2 regions of the Peribacillus muralis genome follow, and region 2 is predicted to be linked to the other one. Evidence: riboswitches for the same ligand, from Rfam matches in the RefSeq annotation. Region 2 holds a riboswitch; the other holds the start of a gene.
What was found. A riboswitch is a leader RNA that binds a small molecule or an ion and turns the genes downstream of it on or off. The one in region 2 is predicted to bind thiamine pyrophosphate.
Positions count from the first base shown of each region.

Region 1: linked by a shared signal. The riboswitch ahead of tenA (thiaminase II) and the one ahead of ABE28_RS17195 (ABC transporter substrate-binding protein) in region 2 are both predicted to bind thiamine pyrophosphate.

Region 1 is NZ_CP017080.1:2,178,183-2,181,826, reverse strand. Features, by position in the region: gene ABE28_RS10655 (ABC transporter ATP-binding protein) at 1-1,146, opposite strand, end outside; gene ABE28_RS10650 (ECF transporter S component) at 1,159-1,743, opposite strand; gene tenA (thiaminase II) at 1,759-2,442, opposite strand; TPP riboswitch at 2,573-2,700, opposite strand; gene ABE28_RS10640 (lytic polysaccharide monooxygenase) at 3,528-3,644, shown strand, end outside.
Region 2 is NZ_CP017080.1:3,534,852-3,538,495, forward strand. Features, by position in the region: gene ABE28_RS17185 (ABC transporter permease) at 1-483, opposite strand, end outside; gene ABE28_RS17190 (thiamine-binding protein) at 480-764, opposite strand; gene ABE28_RS17195 (ABC transporter substrate-binding protein) at 776-1,780, opposite strand; TPP riboswitch at 1,914-2,023, opposite strand; gene ABE28_RS17200 (hypothetical protein) at 2,255-3,085, shown strand; gene rarD (EamA family transporter RarD) at 3,150-3,644, opposite strand, start outside.

The sequences.
Region 1 (3,644 bases), 1.4 Mb from region 2:
TGTTTCCAAATGAAATACTTCAAGGAGTTCACGGACTACTTCATCTATTTCTTGCGGATGTTTTTTGTTGATTCGCAAACTGTAGGCGATTTCTTCGTATACAGAATGTGCAACGAACTGGAATTCAGGATTTTGAAACACGAAGGTCATGAAATCGGTTAGGTTTTTCACCTTTTTGATTGGTGTTCCTGCTATTTCATACTCTCCTGTCGTGTGAATAAATTGCATCAATGCATGTAATAACGTACTCTTGCCCGCTCCATTTTCGCCGTTGATGACAACCCATTCCCCCGGATAGACCTTCAGCTCCTCAACCTTGATTTTCGCTTCTTTTTTCCGAAAGCCGCCAAAACCCTGCACATGCAAAATGGGGCTGTCATCACTAACTCGGTACTCACGAGCGAGTTTATGATGTTGGATATACTCATCCCAAACTCCCGGGAACCATATTCCATATTCTTTCATTTCGTATTCATATCGAGAAAGAACGTCGTCTTTCGCACCATCTGCAATGATTTGGCCATCATCATTAAAAAGGACGATTCGTTCGATGAATTCCAAAACATGATCAATTTTATGTTCCACGATAATAATCGTCTTATCTTGTCCAATTTCCTTCAGCATGTCCCACATTTCCTTTGTTCCTCGTGGATCAAGCATAGCAGTCGGTTCATCCAGGAAAATGACTTCCGGTTCCAGCGCCAAGACAGACGCTATCGCAAGCCGCTGCTTCATCCCGCCTGATAAGGTATCGATACTTGTATGAATATTACTAAGCTTCAAACCTACCTGACTGATATAATATTGGATTTTCTCCTTCATTTCTTCCTTTGGTACTGAAAGGTTTTCCAGGACGAAGGCAATTTCCTCATCGGCAAACGGCATGCAGAACTGACTATCGGGATCTTGAAAAACGAATCCCCATGAAGCTGGGCATGTCAATTGTTCCGCCTTCATCGGAACTTCGATGGATTGTGGGATCAGCCCGCTTAAAACTTGCAATAGCGTCGACTTTCCACTTCCAGATGGCCCTAACAATAAAACCTTTTCACCTTTATCAATCGAGACGGATAGGTCCTTGAATAGCAAGGTCCCCTCGCCTGGAAACTTCAATCTTAACTTTTCGACATGAGCGATTCGTTCCAACCTCATCCACCTCTACTTCTGGTCCAGTTCGGCATAATCCTTGCTTGATACTGGACGGACAAGATTCGTTACTCCCGTTGCTTCCAACACCCGTACAAGGTAGTACGCAAACACTCCAGCAAAGAAAACCGACCCGATAAATCTAGCAATTAAAAACAATAGTAAATTCCAAACGGAGAGCGAGCCGATTTCCCCGTAGGCAAAATCCATGACGACCGATCCAAGGCAGGAAGCAATCGCCGCTAAAACGGCCACTGATAAATTGAAGTTTTTATATTTGAACGCCATGAATACCAGTTCCGCGAATAACCCTTGCACAACCCCATATAAAAGGACGGTCAACCCCCACGGAGAGCCAAGAAAGAATTCACCCGACGCTGCCGCAATTTCTGCCAACAGTGCCACACCAGGTTTTCGCAAAACCAAAAAGGCAACGGGTCCTGCCATAAACCACATTCCATAAATCAGTTGATCAAGATGTAATCCAAATGGTTTAACGGAATAATAAATCGAACCCCAAAGGATATAGACAATACCAAAAGCGACGGCAATCACGATCGTGACCAATATATCCGTTAATTTCAACCCTTTTTTCATCGTTTCAATCTCCCTTTACACTTCTAGTGTTTTCTTAGGTACCGGCCATGTTTCCATACGATAAGCCATTTCCCAAAATGAATATTCATATTGGCTGCTAAGGATGAAATGCTCTTTCATCCGTTCTTTATCTGCATCCGTTACTTTTTCAGCAATCTCATCAAGCCTTGCAATTTGTTCTTCAACTAAAGAACGGAACCACTCTCCACCGTATGCCGCAATCCATTCTTGATAAATCGGCTCATCTGGATTGCACCCTTGCAGCTTTTCACCTATTTCATAATAAAGCCAATAACATGGCAGGATAGCGGCAATTACATCTCCTAAATGTCCTGAATAAGCCACACGATACATATGGGACGTATACGCATAAGCCGTCGGAGCTGGCTTGAAGTTTACCTTCTCTTCTTCCGTGATACCCAATTTCCCGGAAAAATTTTCGTGAAGCCTCAACTCCGCTTCATACGTTCCTTGAGCATGCCCAGCAAGCCTGCTCGTTGTATGTAAATCTTCAGCCTTCACTGCACCTAAAGCTTGAACTCTGGAAAAATGAGATAAATAGTATGCATCCTGCATCACATAAAAACGAAAACACTCCAATGGCAATGTGCCATCCCCTATTCCGGTAACGAACTTGTGTTCAAAACTAGCTTCCCAAATATGATCCACCTCTTGCCGAATTACCTCTGAAAACTTCATCCTCATTACCTCCATATTTTATTTTCCAAATGAAAGATACAGGAAACACCGCCCTCTTTTTTGACAAATAAAAAACCACTTTCTTTAACGTAAGAAAGTGGTTGTAGTTGAAATAATACAAAAAAACGTATCGTCCCAGACCCCACTTCCCTACGCTGGTTTAAACCAGATCAGGTTCCAAGGGTCTTAAAGTCATTCTTTAATCTCAGCTTCTCAGGTAAAATGGGATTTACCAATAAAGCACCCCTAGTGGTACAAATTGTATATATAACTCATTTGCCTTTATATTAACATGATAAATACAATTGTCAAACAGATTAGAAAAAAATTCAAGCCGATACCTTCTTAAGTTGGATTTGCTGGATTGCACAGTTTGGCGGGTTAACAGTCAATTTGCGCTGATATGGCACGAAAAGATTTTTTTCATCATTCAATAATTTTAGGGTGGGTTTAGCGATTGTGTCTTCATTAGTAGAAGAGAACCCAAAAAAGTTAGACACTTTATTTAGGCAGTCTTGAGAGAGTGAACCCGGCAATCTATCGGGCTCATGTCTTATACTTTTACTTTGATCCGTTGATGATTGTAGTAATGGATATATCTCTGCTTAGTCAAATTCTTGAAGATACAGTAATCCTGAACTGAATGACCGCATTATCGAGACAATTTCTTTTACGCGTAATCTTGCCGATGTTCCTTTTGAACGAACGGCATTTTTCATCCTTACCAGTGACTTCAATCCTAGTTCAATCATCAAACGGGGATGGTTTTATGATTGATGTGAACACGTAGTTCTATTTATCATGGTTAGTGGCCCCTTTTTCTTTGGTTTAAGGACAAAAATGAATTTGTATCACATGAAATTAGACCTTCCATTCCATGTTTCCCCATCTCCTTTTAACCAGTTTTAAGTATACGATCTTATTACATTACAGAAAATTTATCATAAAATTCATTTTAAGTAAAAAATAACTAGAAATGCCACAATTTCATTATTATCTTTGTTATTCTATTAATTGAATTGCTTGTCTTTTTTAGATCGTTAAAGGAAGCGAGTAATTTGGAAATTGGATGAAGAGGTGATTAGATGAATTGGACAAGTACAGTGTTGAAAGGATTATTGACTGCAGGTGTTTTTGGATTGGGAGCCTGGTTGTCAGCAGAAGTTGCTTCTGCTCATGGGTACATAGAAAAACCGGCAAGC
Region 2 (3,644 bases):
GTTTCCCGCTCCCATCATCTTAAAATAATGCTTAAGTTCATACGGTGTCTGGCGCAGGCCATCCAATGAGGCAACGGCAACCGGAAAAAAGCATACGAGTGATATGACGATGAGCTTAGGCAGCATCCCAAAACCAAACCAAATCACCAAGAGCGGTGCCAGCACGATGATTGGAATATTTTGTGACAGGATGAGCAGGGGATAAACGGCATCTTTAACACCTGAAAACAGATGCAAGGCCGCTGCTATCAATAAGCCGATACAGCTTCCAATTAAAAAACCGGCTATCGCAAGCTCAGTCGTCGATAACAGGTGACCCAAAAGATTATGAAAGGACTCGATACCTTCAATGAAAATGGCAGATGGGGAAGGAAGCAGCCATTTTTCTATTTTCAATATCGCTGTGGCTGACTCCCATGCAATCAGCAGCAATACTAAAAGAAAGAAGGGAGCCCCCTTCTTCCAAATTCTCCTTCCGATCATGCCCGATACTTCTCCGTCAACGTATCCATCGTGATCCCGCTCGGCTGGTACAATATTTTGACTTGGGAAATGACGTTCGGCGAACCTAATTCAATCATTCTTTCATTCATTTTTTCTATCACCGCAAATAGCTGGGCAAGCTCACCCTCCATGGTCGTTTCTAGCGGGTGAACCTCGTATTTGACACCTGACTCATCTATGATCTTGATTGCTTCATCAACTAAAGGAATGACATTTTCACCTTTAGGGATGATTTGTATGCTAATTAAAGAACTGGCCATTTTTCTTCCTCCTAATTTGGTAGAAACTCATTGGTAAACGCCTCTTCAGGTTTGAACTCACCTTCAAGAAGCTTATTTTCTCTCATCCAATCACTGTAATTCTTCCATATGTCAAGCTTCTGTTCACCCCAGCGCGGAGCATCATCCTGATATTTATCTGCAAGCCACGCCTGGCTCTTCCTTACTAGTTTCGCATCCAGGTCCGGGGCGGCCTTCATTAAAATGTCCGCTGCCGTATCGGGATCATCGATTGCAAACTGATACCCTTTAGAAGCTGCATGGACGAATGCCTTAACGGTTTCTGGATCTTCTTTGATCAGCTTTTCGTTTGTTGTCAAGACAGGTGTATAGTAATCGAGCTTATCCGAGTAATCGGTCAAGTAAACCATATTCAGCTTTTCATTCCTCAGCTCGGCCTCGACACCCGTCCATCCATAATAAATCCAGGCGAAGTCTACATCCCTTTTAACTGAAGTGAAAAAATCAGCATCCCCTGTATTGACGATATCGACTTTATTTACATCCGCATTTTCTTTTTTCATGAGTGAATTCATGATGGCCTTTTCTACCGGCGACCCCCAGCCACCATAGGTTTTCCCTTCGAAATCCTTTGGTGATTTAATGTTTTTTGCCGCAGGAGATGCGAATCCAGAGGTATTATGCTGGATGACGGCAGCCAGTGAAACAATCGGCACACCCTGTACGCGGGCCTGGGTAATGGCCTCCTGGTAGCTTACGCCAAATTCGGATTTCCCGGAGGCCACAAGCTTGTCCGCTCCGGCTTCACCTGGCATGATGATTTCCACATCCAATCCTTGTTCTTTAAAATACCCCTTTTCCTTCGCTACATACAATCCTGTATGGTTTGTATTCGGTGTCCAATCGAGCACGACCGATACTTTTTTCAATCCTTCATTGTCTTCCTTTTTTGTTGCTTCATCTTTTTCGTTCGTTCCGCCGGCGCCACATCCAGCTAAAAGGAACAACGAAGTCAGCAATGGCAAAAATTTATTCAAGCGGGTATCCTCCTACTCATCATATAAGATCCACATGCAGGAATATTAAGGGCGCCAGGGGCATTTTTCAAATCATCATAAAAAAACAAAAAACGCCCGAAAATGAGTTCGGACGTTAACATACAAAACGGAAAATCTGTCATAATATGTTCCCTCCGCTGGCACCATCCAGATCAGGTTCAAAGAGTCAGCGTCTAAAGGACGCAATCTCAGCCAGCAATACTGGCTCCCCTACATTTCTCGCACTATGGACTTTTCTCTATCATTATATCAATTCATGGAGAAAAGGGAAAACTAATTTGCTTCCGCTAAAAAATTCACCTTGCGGCCTCATTTCCGAATCAGGCTTCACTACTGGCACCTTTCCTCGTTCAAATAGTCACTTCCTTGCAGGTAATCATATAATGAGTATGACCTGCACACACATTTCCATGTACCAGATTTATAACTCATAAGCAAAAGGTGGATATGATCATGATCAAGATTAATCACAAATGGTTAGATGTCAGTCAAATCCAGCCAGGTATACCATCTGCCAAAGCGATGGAACTGCTCCAATTGCTGGCGGGATATGCGACCGTTTTTGAATACGGGAGCTTGGAAGAGCTTAATTTCGAAATTCAGTTGAGGCTTCGAGTCATGGAGGCAGCCATTTCATTAGATAAAAGCGGTGCAGAATTTGCAACACTCGAGGAATCGGAAACCAATCCACAATACTGGCGCCTTGCAAAGGATGGCACCTTCACCCTCCAGCCAGGGATTCGTCCCCATCTTGCGATTGCCGACATTTTCCAAAATGGAAGGCAATATGCTTTCGAATGCGGGACTGCAATAGTCGTCACATTCTTAAGAGCCATTATGGATGTAATCGGTCCGAGGCAGTTTGATTACCTTTTTTCCGACCTAGTTCTTTATGATTGGCATCCCCCAACGAATATGATCCTGCTCGTCCACCGTGGCACGGATTATATACCGGGGGACTGCTTATATTTCAAAAACCCGGAACATGATGAAAAAACGCCTGAATGGCAAGGTGAAAATGCGATATTATTAGGAAAGAATCTCTTTTTTGGGCATGGGATCGGCATTACCAATTCCAAAGGAATCATTGATGAGCTAAACGATAATCGAAAATCGAATGCCACTATTTCGGCATACCTGACAAACCATATCGTTAGCCTGGATAGCTCCTATTATTATGGCATAATCCAACCATATCCCGGCCGCGCCCAAAGCATTCCCTGTCTGGCAAGTCTCCCTGATTTGATCGTTACGGAAATAGGCTCGAAGATACACCTTTCCTGATGCAAATGCATTCGCCACTATAAAAAAATGCTTGGAGGATAGATCCACCAAGCATCTTTCTTATTCACGCACCAATATCCCTTTTGCTTTTGAACCTGCGGGCGCTTGCCTGCCCCCATTTCGTAATGGAGAGCGTATAAACAGCCAAGGCTGACCAGATGAACAAAAAGGCTAAAAGATGTGCTTTCGTAAAGCTTTCATGATAGACGAATACACCGATCAGCAAGGATAAGGTCGGAGCGATATACTGAAAAATCCCAAGCATCGAGAGCGGGATCTTTTCTGCCCCTTTCGCAAAATATAAAAGAGGTAAAGCCGTTACGACCCCGCCGCCCACTAACAGCAATCCTGTGCTCCCATTTGTGAAGAATTGCATGTCCGACTGGGTCGACAAGTATATGAGGTAACCAAGGGCGAGAGGCGTTACCATCATCGTTTCGAGCGTCAGCCCGATTGCCGATTCGGCCTTGATCATTTTTTTTGCCAAGCCGTACAACCCAAAGGTCATCGCCAATACAAGGGAAACCCAAGGAATGGTGCCGAAGTGAATCCCAAGGAT